Regions from separate parts of the Thauera sp. ZXT1-4 genome, predicted to be linked through region 2. Evidence: riboswitches for the same ligand, from Rfam matches in the RefSeq annotation. Region 2 holds a riboswitch; the other holds the start of a gene.
What was found. Region 2 has a riboswitch for S-adenosylhomocysteine ahead of metH (methionine synthase). Riboswitches for the same ligand answer to the same signal wherever they lie in the genome.

Region 1 (7,381 bases), on a different contig from region 2:
GCGGCGGTGTAGTCCTGCAGGATCTCGCGGATGTTCTCGCGCGTGGAGCCGATGCACGACAGATGCGGTGCAGCCTCGAAGCCGGCGGCGGCGATCTCTTTGACCGTGTTGAAGGTGCGCTCGCGGGTGGAACCGCCGGCGCCGTAGGTCACCGAGAAGAAGGCGGGCTGCAGGGCTGCCAGGCGGTCGCGGGTGGCGCGCAGCTTGTCGGCACCTTCCGGGGTGGTGGGCGGGAAGAATTCGATGGAGATCTCGGGGGTCATGTCGGCTTTGCCCGCAGGGGGCGCGAAGGGTGTCAGGAAATGCGTGGGGACAGGGTGGCGTCCGCCAGCCTGCCATGAAAAAGGAATTCGTGGTTACCGTCGCCGCCGGTGATCGGCGAGTCGAACCAGTCGAGCACGTCGATGCCGGCTGCCCCAGCGGCGGCGCGGATGCGGGTTTCAACCCCGGAGTACAGGGCGGTGTCGCGCACGATGCCACCCTTGGTCAGGCCCTGAGGCCCGACTTCGAACTGGGGTTTGACCAGTGCGAGAACGTGGCCGCCCGGCGCAAGCAGCGCCGGCCACTGCGGCAGCAGCAGGGCGAGCGAGATGAAGCTGGCGTCGCAGACGATCAGCCCGAAGCCATGGGCCGGCATGTTTTCGCCGAGGTCGGCAGCGCGCAGATAGCGGGCATTCAAGCCTTCGAGCGTGATGCAGCGCGGATCCTGCCGCAGCCGGGAATGGAGCTGGTCGTGGCCGACCTCGATGCCGACGACCTTCGCCGCCCCCGCCTGCAGCAGGCAGTCTGTGAAGCCGCCAGTAGACTGGCCCACGTCCAGGCAGGTGAAGCCGCGCACGTCCAGCCCGGTGCGGGAGAGCGCGCCGGCGAGCTTGAGCCCGCCGCGCGACACGAAGCGGTCGTCGGGGTCGGACGTGACCGCCAGCCGCGCCGACGGCGGCAGGAGCTGAGCGGGCTTGCTCACTGGCTTGCCCTCGCAGCTCACCCGGCCGGCCTCGATCAGGGCACGCGCTGCGGTGCGCGAGGGCGCAAGGCCCTGCGCGACGAGCAGATGGTCGGCGCGCGGCAGCCCATGCCCAGCCGGGGCCGAGGTATGCGGGTGCGGCGTGGGGGGCGGGCGACTGCTGCGGCGGTGGAAGGACTTCAAGGCTGCCTCAACCGATCTTGATCACTTCGACGGGGTGCTCGTATACGTCCTTGCGCTTGTCGTAGAGCGGGATGGTCGTGCCGTTCAGGCGGTTGCTCTGCAGGTCCTTGAGGTCGACGTCGGCGACCACGATCTGCTCGATGTTCGGCGTGCCCTCGGCGGCGATGCCGTCGCGCGCGAAGGGGAAGTCCGAGGGCGTGATGATGCTCGCCTGGCCGTAGTGCAGGCCGAGGCCCTCGACCGGCAGGTTGCCCACGGTGCTGGTCATGGCCACGAAGACCTGGTTCTCGATCGCGCGTGCGTGGCAGCAGTAGCGCACGCGCAGGAAGCCCTGGCGGTCATCGGTACATGAGGGCACGAACAGGATGTCGGCGCCCGCCTCGCACACCATGCGTGCGAGCTCGGGGAACTCGATGTCGTAGCAGATCAGGATGGCGATGCGTCCGAAGGGCGTGTCGAACAGGCGCAGCTGGTCGCCGGCGTCGGTGTTCCACTTCTCGCGCTCCCAGCGTGTGCGGTGGATCTTGTCCTGCTCGAAGACCTCGCCTCCGGGGGTGAAGTAGTAGGCGGTGTTGAGCAGGCGGCCATCCTCGTGCAGCGTGGGGTGGCTGCCGCCGATGAGGTGCACGTTCCACTCGTGCGCCAGCTCGAGCATCAGTTCTTTGTAGCGCCGGGTGTAGTCGTTCATGTTGCGCACCGCGGCGCAGACGTCCGTGGTGTCCATGAAGGACAGCAGCTGGGTGGTGAATATCTCGGGCAGGAGCACGAACTGGGGCTTGTAGTCGCCCGCGGCCTTCATGATGAAGCGCACCTGGTTCTCGAAGCCCGCCCAGTCGTGGATGGAGCGCAGCAGGTATTGAACGGCGGCGATACGTACGATCATGGGTGGATATCCTCCTTGATTTCGGTGGGCCGGGTGGGGTCGTAGTCGGGGTTGAGCCAAACGATCAGCGAGGCGTTGCCATGCGACTCGACGTCCTCGGGCAGGTAGTCGGGGATCACGCCGCAGTACGAGAAGCCCTCGCGCAACTGGAAGCTCAGCACCGGGTCGGTGAAGTCGCCCCACACCACCTTCTGCGCGTAGAACTCGGGGCTCATCGCGTCGGCGTGTGCGGCGTAGCCCGGCAGCCGGCCACAGGCGATGATGCGTTTGAGGTTCATGGCCCGGCACAGGTTGCGCCTGCCCTCGTAGAGCAGATGACCAAGCCCCAGGCCGCGCACCTCGGGGTCGACGAAGACCTCGGCGCCATACAGCGTGCGGCCGTCCGGGTTGTGCTGATCGAAGGTGCCGGCGCCGGTGATCTCGCGCCAGGTGTGGGACTCGGCCCAATCGTCCCACAGCACGATCAGCGAACTCGCGCAGCCGGCCACGCCGTCGTCGGTCTCGACCACGATCTGGCCCTGCGGAAACACGTCGAGTTGCTCGCGCAGCTTGCGCTGGCTCCATGGCGGGATGGTCGGGTAGACACGCGCCTGCAGCGCGATCAGGGCGGGGATGTCCTCCACCCGGGTGTTGCGAACCCTCGGGTACGGCATGCTGATCCTCCTCGTTGCGCGCCGCGGGCGGGCGGCCCGGAGAGGCTCTGCCCGCGGCGCCGGCGCGGCATCAGTAGCGGTACTGGTCGGTCTTGTACGGGCCCTGCTTCGGTACGCCGATGTAGGCCGCCTGCGCGTCGGTGAGCTCGGTGAGCTGCACGTTGAGCTTCTTCAGCTGCAGGCGGGCGACCTTCTCGTCCAGGTGCTTGGGCAGCGTGTAGACGCCTACAGGATAGTCCGCCGTGCGGGTGAAGAGTTCGATCTGCGCGATCGTCTGGTTGGCGAAGGAGCTCGACATCACGTAGCTCGGGTGCCCGGTGGCGCAGCCGAGGTTCACCAGGCGGCCCTTGGCGAGCAGGATGATGCGTTTGCCATCGGGGAAGATGATGTGATCCACCTGCGGCTTTATCTCCTCCCACTGATAGCCCTCGACGCTGGCGACGTCGATCTCGTTGTCGAAGTGGCCGATGTTGCAGACAATGGCCTGGTCACGCATCTTCGCCATGTGGTCGTGGGTGATGACATGGTAGTTGCCGGTGGCGGTGACGAAGATGTCGGCCTTGTCGGCGGCGTACTCCATGGTCACTACGCGGTAGCCTTCCATCGCGGCCTGTAGCGCGCAGATCGGGTCGATCTCGGTCACCCACACCTGGGCCGACAGCGCACGCAACGCCTGGGCCGAGCCCTTGCCTACGTCGCCGTAGCCGCACACCACGGCGATCTTGCCTGCCACCATCACGTCGGTGGCGCGCTTGATGCCGTCGACCAGGGATTCGCGGCAGCCGTACAGGTTGTCGAACTTGGACTTGGTCACCGAATCGTTGACGTTGATCGCCGGGAACTTGAGTTCGCCGCGCGCGTGCATCTGGTACAGGCGGTGCACGCCGGTGGTGGTTTCCTCGGTCACGCCCTTGATCTGCGCCAGGCGGGTCGAGTACCAGGTCGGGTCCTGCGCCAGCTTGGCCTTGATCGCGGCGAAGAGCACGGTTTCCTCTTCCGAGCCCGGCTTGGCAAGCACGGAAAGGTCCTGCTCGGCGCGTGCGCCCAGGTGCAGCAGCAGCGTGGCGTCGCCGCCGTCGTCGAGGATCATGTTGGAGTAGCCACCGTCCTTCCATTCGAAGATGCGGTGGGTGTAGTCCCAGTAGTCGGTCAGCGACTCGCCCTTGACCGCGAACACCGGGATGCCGTCGGCGGCGATGGCCGCGGCGGCGTGGTCCTGGGTCGAGAAGATGTTGCACGAGGCCCAGCGCACCTGGGCGCCGAGCGCGGTCAGCGTCTCGATCAGCACCGCGGTCTGGATGGTCATGTGCAGCGAACCGGTGATGCGCGCGCCCTTGAGCGGCTGGCTGGCGGCGTATTCCTCGCGGATCGCCATCAGGCCGGGCATCTCGGTTTCGGCAATGCGGATTTCCTTGCGGCCCCAGTCGGCGAGCGACAGGTCAGCGACGACGAAATCGGTGAAACGGGTGTCAGCCACAGCGTTCATGAAAAGCTCCATGCTATGGCCGGGCGGGACGGGGGAGGGCAGCATGGCGCTGCAGGCGGCTCACCCGACATCCCGGACCCGGCAGGGGTTGAGACGATTAGCAGGTGAGCGCCGTTGTACTGCAACCCGCCGGGCGGCGGGGTCCGAGCCTGGGGGCCACAGCCGGCAAAGCCGGCGGGCGCCTCGCAGCGCTCCTCGGTAGCGCGTCATTATATCCGATGGATGTCCGCGTGGACCGTGATGGAAGAGACGGTGCAGGAAGAGACGATGAGGTGGTGATCGATGAGGTGGTGGCGCTCCGTGCCGGACGGCCCCCGGGATGTGACATCGTGCCTAAAGGCTTTCGTTGCCTTGCCGATATCCTCATCAGGATACGCTTATGACGGCCGGGGCGATGAAGCCGGGCCGACCCCCTGACTGCACGCACGAGAACGAAGATGGCTTCCAAGACCCTGTCCGTAAGATCCCAGCTCGTATTGCTGGCCGCTTCGACCTGCGGCCTTTTCCTGCTCGCCCTGGGCGGCGCGCTGTGGCAGATGCAGCTTGCGGGCGAGCGCCTGTCCGGCTTCATCGAGACCGAGCTCGCCGTTGAGCGTGATGTCACGCGCACCTATGCGCAAGGCCTGCAGATGGGCCAAGCCTTGCGCAATATCCTGCTCGATCCCGGTAACCCCAAGGCCTACGAGAACTTCGATCAGGCCAAGCACCAGTTCGACGGGATGCTGGCGCAGATCGTCGCGCGCGGACACGTCCTCGAGGGGGGTGCGGCCTCGGCCGCACGCATGCAGGAGATCGTCCAGCGCTGGGCGCCGCTGCAGGCGCAGGTGATCGAAAGGGTGCGCGCCGAGGACCTGCAGGCTGCACGCGAGGTGCTGGTGCGCAGCGAGACGCCGGCCTGGCGCGAGATCCGCGGCGAGCTGATGAAGCAGATCGCGCATCTCGAAAAGCTGACCGCCGGAATGCGATCGGATTCGGCACAGGCACTGGAGCGCAGTCGGCTCGTCGTTCTCGGGCTGGGCGCTTTTGCGCTGCTGGTGTGCGTGGTGGCTTCGGTGCTGGTGACGCGCAATGTGCTGTCCCGCCTGGGCGGCGAGCCCGCCTACGCGGCGGAGGTGGCGCAGCGTATCGCGGACGGGGATCTTCAGCAGCGTGTCGAGATCCGCGGCGGCGACGGGCGCAGCCTGCTGGCCGCGATGCAGGACATGCAGGGCGGACTGCAAACCATCATTCGGGGGATTCGCGCGGACGCCGGGCGGCTCGTCGCCGCGGCGGACGCGCTGCGCAACAACGAGGAGAAGGTGGCAACCGCTACCCTGGCGCAGACCGACGCGGCGCAGGCGATCGCGGCTTCGATCGAGGAACTGAGCACCAGCATCTCGGTCGTCGCTGAACATGCGAACGACGCTGACCGCCTCAGCGGCAACTCCGAAGCTCAGATGCACGACAGCGTGAAGGTGATCAACCAGGCGGTCGAAACCATCGGCCTGGTGGAGCAACGCATGACCGCGTCAGCCGCGGTGGTGGCGGACCTCGGCATCAGTGCGGAGAGCATCTCCAACATCGCGCAGGTCATTCAGGACATTGCTGACCAGACCAATCTGCTGGCGCTCAATGCCGCGATCGAGGCGGCGCGCGCGGGTGAGCAGGGACGTGGTTTTGCCGTCGTGGCGGACGAGGTGCGCAAGCTCGCCGAGCGTACCCGCCAGTCGACACACGAGATCAATGCCATGATCGAGCGCGTTCAGGCCAATGCCCGTCAAGCCGTGGGGACGATGGAGGAGGGGCGCCAACTGGCAGAGCGCGGCGCCGAGAACGCCGAGCGCGCGCGCGCCGCTGTGGCTGCTTTGGAGGGCGGCGCGGTCGAGGTGCGGGAGGTGGTCGGGTCGATCAACGCCGCCCTTGGCGAACAGCGTCAGGCCAGCTCCGATATTGCTCAGCGCGTCGAGAGCATCGCCCGCATGAGCGAAGAAAGCCACGGCGCCACGCGCGACTCGTTGCAGCGCGCCGGAGAGCTGAGCCAGCTCGCGGACGCGCTCGAGCAGGCAGTGCGCCGCTTCCGCGTATCGGCCTGAGGGCAGGCGCTGCGTTCAGCGGCGCGGGTTGCTGTCGGATTGGCGGAGCATGCTGACGATCAGTGTGATCACCGTGATCGGCAGCACATAGCCGAGCATCACGCCCGAGAAGGCCGGCAGGCTGTCGTGCTGTTGCGCCTGCAGCACGAGCCAGGCGGTGTAGATAGCGTAGTAGGCCAGGAACACGCCGCCTTCCCAGCGTGCGATCTCGCGCCCGCTGATCATGATCGGCAGGCAGGCGAAGGCCACCGCCAGCATCACCCACAGGTCGAAATTGCGCGCCGCCTCCGACACCGGCAGGCCGGCACCCGACACGATGCCGGTGAGGCCGAGCACGGCGAGGATGTTGAACACGTTGCTGCCCACCACGTTTCCTACCGCGATGTCGCGCTGGCCGCGCATCGCGGCGACGATCGAGGTGGCGACTTCGGGCATCGAGGTGCCGACCGCGACCACGGTGAGGCCGATCACCAGGTCGCTGACGCCGAAGGCGCGTGCGAAGGCGACCGCCGAATCCACCAGCCAGTTGGCACCGACCACCAGCATCACCAGACCGACCACGATGAGCCCGATCTGCACGCTCCAGTGGCGGTCCCAGTTCGAGGTGGGGATCTCGGTTTCGAACTCATCCTGAACACTCTTCGAGGCACGCCGCGATTGAACGACCAGGAACACCGTGTACGCGATCACGAGAGCGAACAGCGTGATCGACTCGATCAGACCGATCCGACCGTCGAGCGCAACCACCACCAGTAGCGCCGAGGCGCCGATCATGATCGGGATCTCCTGGCGGATGATCTGCTCATCGACCAGTAGCGGCGTGATCAGGGCCGAGATGCCGAGGATCAGCAGGATGTTCGCGATGTTGCTGCCGACCACGTTGCCGATCGCCAGATCCGGGCTGCCCGAGAGCGCGGAGCCCACTGAAACCGCCATCTCTGGCGCACTGGTGCCGAAAGCGACCACAGTCAGGCCTACCACCAGGGGCGACACGCCGAAGGACACCGCCAGGCGTGAAGCGCCGCGCACGAGGACGTCGGCGCCGATGACGAGGACGACGAGGCCGAGGACGAACATCAGGGTTTGCTGGAGCATGAGGAAGAGTCTTGCGTTCTGGTTTGGGGCGGGACAGTGCAGACT
Region 2 (7,381 bases):
CGTCCGACGACTACCAGGGCCGGGCGCTGGCGCGCACGCTCAAGGCGCGCGGCATCGACAAGGTCGCGGTCGCCTACCTGAACAACGACTACGGCAAGGGCCTGGCCGAGTCCTTCAAGGCGGAGTACGAAGCCAATGGCGGCACCATCGCCGGCTACTCGGGGCATGAGGAGGGTAAGGCCTCGTACCGTTCCGAGCTGGCCGCGCTCTCCCGCGGCGGCGCCGATACGCTGATCATCTTCGACTACGGTGACGGCACCGGCCTGACGATCCTGCGCCAGGCGCTGGAGAACAACTTCTTCAAGACCTTCGTCGGCGCCGACGGCATGAAGTCCGAAGGCCTGGTGAAGGCGATCGGTGCGCAGAACCTCGAGGGTTACTTCGTCTCCGCCCCGGTGGGTGAGGCCTCGGCATCGCTGGACAATTTCAATGCCGCGTTCAAGGCGGCTGGCGAGAACACCGATGCGGTGTTCGCCACCACCTCATACGACGCAGCCTTCCTTGTCGCACTGGCGATCGAGAAGGCGGGCGGGGACAAGGCGAAGCTGTCGGAGTCGCTGCGCGCAGTGGCGAGTGCGCCGGGTGAGCCGATCATGGCGGGGGAGTGGGCCAAGGCCAAGCAGCTGATCGCTGAAGGCAAGGACATCGACTACAAGGGTGCCGGGGGCGACCACGAGTTCGATGCAGCCGGTGACGTGCCGGGCAGCTATGCCTTCTTCAAGGTCAGCGGCAGCGGCTACGAGGCGATCGGCGACATGCAGTGATGGAGAGTGTGCGTGGCCGGCCGCGTGCCGGCCTGCCGCTGTAACTCGAAGGGCCGGACAGGACGCTTCCTGTCCGGTCCTTCTTGCTTTGATGATGCGCCGCCGCCGCGTGCCTCGGCGCATTGCAAACGCTCACGCTTCGGGCATTGCAAATCCGGCGGCCATGGCGGATCCTCGGGGCATGCCGCGCGCGCCGCGGATCGGCCCTGTCGCCGCAGTCCGGTGGTTGTATTGCGCGCTCATGGTGCGGTGCTCGGGAGGGACGGACATGAAACGCTTCATTGCCTGGCTTTGTGGCCTGCTGTCGGCGATCGGCATCACCGCCTGCGACTACATCAACATGCGCGAACTGCAGCCCGGGGTGTCGACCGCTGCCGAGGTGCGCGAACGCTTTGGTCCGCCGCACATGGAGTGGCGCAACGAGGATGGATCCCTGACCTGGGAGTTCAGCCGTCAGCCCGAGGGGATCGAATGCTTCATGATCACCATCGGCTCGGACCAGATCCTGCGCAGCATCGACCAGGTACTGAACGAGCAGACCTTTGCCAGGGTCGAAAAGGGCATGGATCCCGATCAGGTCCGGCGACTGCTCGGCAAACCTGCGTCCAGCCAGTTCTTCGCCGTCAAGCAGGAAACCGTTTGGGACTGGAAGTACTCGCACGGATTCGCCGGCACCAACGAGCCCGAATATTTCACCGTGTCGTTCAACGTCGATGGCCGCGTGACGGGGACCGGGCGATACACCCTTCACCGCGGCCGTTGATACGGAGGCGGTCATGACGTATCCGATTTCGCATCGCTGGCGGCTTTTGGCGGCTGCGCTACTGGTGCTCGCAGCCTTGCAGCTTCAGGGTTGTGCCAGCTTCGAGCCGCCACGGCCCTTCGCCACCGAAGCCGAGGCCCTGGCTGCGCGGGGGGAGCCGACCCGGCGCTGGAGCAACGATGACGGCACCACGACGCTGGAGTATTCCACCCAGCCGAATGGCCGCAGTTGCCTGATGGTACACGTCGATCAGGGCGGCATCGTATTGCGCCAGTGGGATGCGCTGGCGCCGGATAACCTGGCGCGTGTGGAGCGTGGAATGGACAAGGAGCAAGTCTCCCGCCTGCTCGGCGCCCACCGTTCGGAGCAGCGCTTCAGAAACTCGGGCGAAGAGGTCTGGGACTGGAATGTGCGCAATGACGGCCCGGGCATCGCAACCTTGTTCAACGTTCACTTCATCGATGACAAGGTGGTCCGTACCAGCCAGACCTACGTCTATCCGCGCGAGGGCCCGGGATGGGGCGCTTGGGGAGCCTATCCTCCCTACCCCTGGGGCTGGGGGCCGGGTTTCTGGGGCTATCCGCGCCCCTTCTATCCGCACCCCTTCGCGCACCCCTGGTTCTGGTAGGGCCACCCCGCTTTCCCCGTGTCCGGATTGCGTTCGGAGCGGAGGCGGCAGCGCGGGGACTGTGGCGCGTCAGCCCGGTGCGTCCAGCAGCCGTTGCTGGAAAGCCTCGGCAGGCTCCGGGCGGCCGAAGAAGTAGCCCTGGAATCGGTCGCACCCGGCGTCGGCAAGGAACGCGAACTGCGCGGGCTGCTCGACGCCTTCGGCGATCACGATCAGATCCAGGGTCCGGCCGAGCGCGATGACGGTACGTGCGATCGCCGCATCGTTGGGGTCCGTCATGACGTCGCGCACGAAGGACTGATCGATCTTCAGATTCGTCAGCGGCAGGCGTTTGAGGTAGGTCAGGGAAGAATAGCCCGTTCCAAAGTCGTCGAGCGCGAAGCCGACCCCGAGCGCCTTCAGCGCCTCCATGCGCGTGATCGCCGATTCCACGTCTTCGAGCAGCAGGCTCTCGGTCAGCTCGAGCTTGAGGCGTCCGCGCGGGATGTTTGCGTGGCGTACGACGCTGGACACCATGTCGGCGAAGCCCTCGTGGCGGAACTGGCGGGCGCTGACGTTGACGGCGATCTCGATCGGCGGCAGACGTGGATCGCTCGCCCATGCGGCCAGTTGCGCGCATGCGGTTTCCAGCACCCAGGCGCCGAGCGCGATGATGAGGCCGCTTTCTTCCGCGATGGGGATGAACTCGGCAGGCGAGATGGGGCCGCGCTGGGGATGCGTCCAGCGTAGCAGCGCCTCGGCGCCGACGATCCGGCCGGAAGCGTCGACCTGGGGCTGGTAGTGCAGCGCGAGACTCCTGCCCGGCAGTGCCGCCCGTAGCTCGGTTTCGAGCTGGGTACGTTCGGAGAGCGCCTGCTCCATCTCGGGGCCGAAGAAATGCATGCAATTCCGGCCAGTCGCCTTGCTCCGATACATGGCCATGTCGGCATGCTTGAGCAGTGCATCGGCGCTGTCGGGGGCGCTACCGAACAGGGTCACGCCGATGCTGGCGGAGATCCGCGTCTCGAAATGGCCCGAGCGGTACGCATGCTCCACGGCGAGCAGGATCTTGTGCCCGATGGCCTCGGCTTGCGCCCGTGCTTCCTCGGGGTCCGTGCCCAGGTCCTCGAGCACCACGACGAACTCATCCCCGCCCAGACGTGCCACGGTGTCGCACTTGCGTGTGCTGCGGGCGAGGCGCTCCGCGATCTCGCGCAGCAGTTCGTCGCCGTGGTCGTGGCCCAGGGTGTCGTTCAGGGTCTTGAAGTTGTCGAGGTCGAGCAGCAATAGTGCGCAGTGCGTGCCCCGACGTTGGCTGCTCGAGATGGCGTGATTCACCCGGTCCATCATCAGGCGCCGGTTGGGCAGATGGGTCAGCGGGTCGTAGTAGGCGAGCGCGTGGATGCGATGCTCCGCTGTGCGCAGCTCCTCAACCTGGGCTTGCAGACGGATCGACTGCTGGTCGAGTGAAGCCTGGTTGTTGGCGAGCCGGGCACGCATGTCGCCAAGGACGCGATCGAGTTGTGCGATCTCTTCGATGTGCGTGGATAGCGGGGGTGTCGGCGAAAAGTCCAGTTTGCCGATACGCTTGCCGGTGGCGGCGAGTGCTTCGAGCGGTGCGGCGATGCGGCGCGAAACGCGCTGCGCCACGGCCGCAGCAAGGATCATCAGCACGGTGAGGGCGAGTGCCGTGCCGAGCAGCACGCGTGACCAGGGCGCAGCGAACTCGGCGGCGGGCGCCAGGGTGAGCACCCACAGGCGCTGTTCTCCAAGACGATGCTCGTGCATGGCGGCGAGCCATGACTCGCCGCCACTGTCGATGCGCCGCTCCGAGTACGCGGTGCGTCCGGCTTGCCGCCACGCGACCAGCGCCTTGTTCACGCTGTCTAGACCGAGTGCACTCGCCGGCAGGAGCAGGCTGCCGAGCCATTCGTCCGAGGAAACGTCCTCGGGGCGCCGGGGCAGGCCGAGCACCCGCTCGTCGCTGGTGAGGATCAGGGCCAGCCCGCTCTGTCCGACGCGCGCCTGCTGCGTGGAGATCGACAGGTCGCGCAGCATGATGTCCAGGCCGAGGACCGCCTGCGTCCCGTCGCCAAGCTGGAAGCGCCGCGAGGTGGTCACCCCCGGGTCTCCCGTGGTGAAGAAAGTGTAGGGGGTTGTCCAGTGCGCCGCGCCGTCCGCGTTCGATTTCGCGCCGATGTACCAGGGGCGGGTGCGGGCATCGTAGTCGAAGCGCTCCAGCGCCTCGCTGCGCTCGCCTTCCGGCGTCTCTTCGATGATCAGGTGCATGTCGCCCCAGTTCGCCCGATTCGTGACCCGGCTGCGCCAGCTGCCATCCGGCAGGCGGATCAGCACCCAGCCCCTGCCGTCTTCGGTGCCGAGCACGACCGAGCTGAGGTTCGGAACATGGGTCAGCAACGCCTTGAAGCGACGCTCGATCTTGAGCGGGTCGTCGAGTTCGGGCGGCAGATCCGCGATCCAGCTCGTCGACGGTGCGAGCAGGGCGGCAGGGAGCGCAACCGTCTGCTGCAGGGCATTGCGCACGCCATCGGCCACCCGGGTGAATTCCTTGGAGGCGAGGGTGTCGTGCAGGGGCTGCAGGCCGAAGATCGCGAACCCGAGCGCAAGCGCTACCACCGCGCTGCCGACGAGCATCATCAGGCGGGTGAAGAGGACGCTGCGAAGTGTGGTGCGTTGCTGCATCTCGAGGATGGGTGTTCCGGGTGCGGTCGTGGCGCTCTATGCTGCCAGTTGAGCGTAGTGTGGTGTGTGACATTCGTCATTGCGGACGGCAGAACGAACAGTGCGGATCCGCGCTGACAGCGTGCCCGTGCGGTGGTGACGCTCGTCCGGACGAGGCCTGGGGCGTCTCCGTGTGGCGAGATTTCCTCGCCATTCTGCCTTGGCAGCGTTTTGCGCAGGGACTAGAATCCAAAGCTTGCCGAGGAGCGCTGCGACCCACCGAACCTGTGCGGGCCAGGCTCGGCAACCGATCAACGGCGCTCACAAACCTTCAGCCGGTTTGTGGCGCCGTTCGCTTTTGTGCGTGGCGTTGCCCGGCGACCGTCGAACGACCGAGGACCCAGCCATGCAATCCGATCGCAGTACCGAACTTCGCCAGCTTCTCGCCGACCGCATCCTGATCCTCGACGGCGCGATGGGCACCATGATCCAGCAGGAGAAGCTGGGCGAGGCGGACTACCGCGGCGATCGCTTCCTCGACCACCCGAAAGACCTCAAGGGCAACAACGACCTGCTGGTGCTCACGCGCCCGGACGTGATCGTCGGCATCCACCGCGCCTATCTCGAGGCCGGCGCGGACATCATCGAGACCAACACCTTCAACGCCACCCGCGTGTCGCAGGCGGAGTACGGGCTCGAGGCGCTGGCCTACGAACTCAACGTCGAGGGCGCGCGCCTGGTGCGCGAGCTGTGCGACGAGTACACCGCGAAGAACCCCGCCAAGCCGCGCTACTGTGCCGGCGTGCTCGGGCCGACCTCGCGCACGCTGTCGATCTCGCCGGATGTGAACGATCCCGGCTTCCGCAACATCAGCTTCGATGCGCTGGCCGACGACTACTACGACTCGGCCAAGGCCCTGCTCGAAGGCGGCGCCGACATCCTGCTGATCGAGACGGTGTTCGACACGCTCAACGCCAAGGCCGCGGTGTTCGCGATCGAGAAGCTGTTCGACGAGATTGAGAAAAGCGGCGGCCAGCGCGTGCCGGTGATGATCTCTGGGACCATCACCGATGCCTCCGGCCGAACGCTGTCGGGCCAGACCGCGGAGGCGTTCTGGAATTCACTCAGCCACGCGCAGCCGATCAGCTTCGGCCTCAACTGCGCGCTCGGCGCCGACCAGCTGCGCCAGTACGTCGAGGAACTGTCCAACGCCTGCGACACCCACGTGTCCGCCCACCCCAACGCCGGCCTGCCCAACCCGCTGTCGCCTACCGGCTACGACGAGACGCCCGAGCATCTCGCCGGCCAGATCCGCGAGTGGGCGCAGAGTGGCTTGGTGAACATCGTCGGCGGCTGCTGCGGCACCACGCCGGCGCACATCGCGGCGATCGCCGAAGCCGTTGCGGGCCTCGCGCCGCGCGTCGTGCCCACCATCGAGAAGAAGCTGCGCCTGTCGGGCCTCGAGCCCTTCAACGTCGGCGGCGACGCGCTGTTCGTCAATGTGGGCGAGCGCACCAACGTCACTGGTTCCAAGGCCTTCGCGCGCATGATCCTCGAGGGCCGCTTCGACGACGCGCTCGCGGTGGCGCGCCAGCAGGTCGAGAACGGCGCCCAGGTCATCGACATCAACATGGACGAGGCGATGCTCGATTCGGTCGCCGCCATGGAGCGGTTCTGCAAGCTCATCGCTACCGAGCCCGACATCTCGCGCGTGCCGATCATGCTCGACTCGTCGAAGTGGTCGGTGATCGAGACCGGCCTCAAGTGCATCCAGGGCAAGGGCGTGGTCAACTCGATCTCGATGAAGGAAGGCGAGGCCGAGTTCCTGCGCCAGGCCCGCCTCGCGCGCCGCTACGGCGCGGCGGTGATCGTGATGGCCTTCGACGAGCAGGGCCAGGCCGATACCTTCCGCCGCAAGACCGAGATCTGCGAGCGCGCCTACAAGCTGCTCACCAAGCCGGTGGCCGAAGGCGGCGCCGGCTTCCCGGCCGAAGATATCATCTTCGACCCCAACATCTTCGCCATCGCCACCGGCATCGAGGAGCACGACAACTACGCGGTCGATTTCATCAACGCCGTGGCGTGGATCAAGGAGAACCTGGCTTACGCCAAGACCTCGGGCGGGGTGTCGAACGTGTCCTTCAGCTTCCGCGGCAACGATCCGGTGCGCGAGGCGATCCACACCGTGTTCCTGTACCACGCGATCAAGGCTGGCCTGTCGATGGGCATCGTCAATGCCGGCCAGCTCGGCGTGTATGACGAGCTCGCGCCCGAACTGCGCGAGAAGGTCGAGGACGTGGTGATGAACCGCAGGCCCGGCGCGGGCGAGGCCCTGGTTGAGTTCGCGCAGACGGTGAAGGGTCAGGCGAAGGAGTCCGCCCAGGACTTGGCCTGGCGCGAGTGGCCGGTCGAGGAGCGTTTGAGCCACGCGCTGGTCAAGGGCATCACCGAGTTCGTCGTCGCCGATACCGAGGAGGTACGTGCCAGGCTCGAGGCCGAGGGCAAGCCGCCGCTCGCGGTCATCGAAGGCCCGCTGATGGCGGGCATGAGCGTCGTCGGCGACCT

Region 1: it holds a riboswitch for S-adenosylhomocysteine, as region 2 does, so the genes downstream of both, ahcY (adenosylhomocysteinase) here and metH (methionine synthase) in region 2, are expected to answer to the same signal.

The regions. Positions count from the first base shown of each region.
Region 1 covers NZ_JBQWSN020000004.1:166,975-174,355, reverse strand. Annotated here, with positions in the region: gene metF (methylenetetrahydrofolate reductase [NAD(P)H]) at 1-263, opposite strand, end outside; gene ACUH78_RS05405 (TlyA family RNA methyltransferase) at 296-1,147, opposite strand; gene ACUH78_RS05400 (carbon-nitrogen hydrolase family protein) at 1,155-2,030, opposite strand; gene ACUH78_RS05395 (GNAT family N-acetyltransferase) at 2,027-2,683, opposite strand; gene ahcY (adenosylhomocysteinase) at 2,754-4,169, opposite strand; S-adenosyl-L-homocysteine riboswitch at 4,269-4,373, opposite strand; gene ACUH78_RS05385 (methyl-accepting chemotaxis protein) at 4,607-6,241, shown strand; gene ACUH78_RS05380 (calcium/sodium antiporter) at 6,257-7,336, opposite strand.
Region 2 covers NZ_JBQWSN020000006.1:61,093-68,473, forward strand. Annotated here, with positions in the region: gene ACUH78_RS06875 (ABC transporter substrate-binding protein) at 1-764, shown strand, start outside; gene bamE (outer membrane protein assembly factor BamE domain-containing protein) at 1,033-1,527, shown strand; gene ACUH78_RS06885 (hypothetical protein) at 1,541-2,155, shown strand; gene ACUH78_RS06890 (bifunctional diguanylate cyclase/phosphodiesterase) at 2,225-4,837, opposite strand; S-adenosyl-L-homocysteine riboswitch at 5,072-5,146, shown strand; gene metH (methionine synthase) at 5,223-7,381, shown strand, end outside.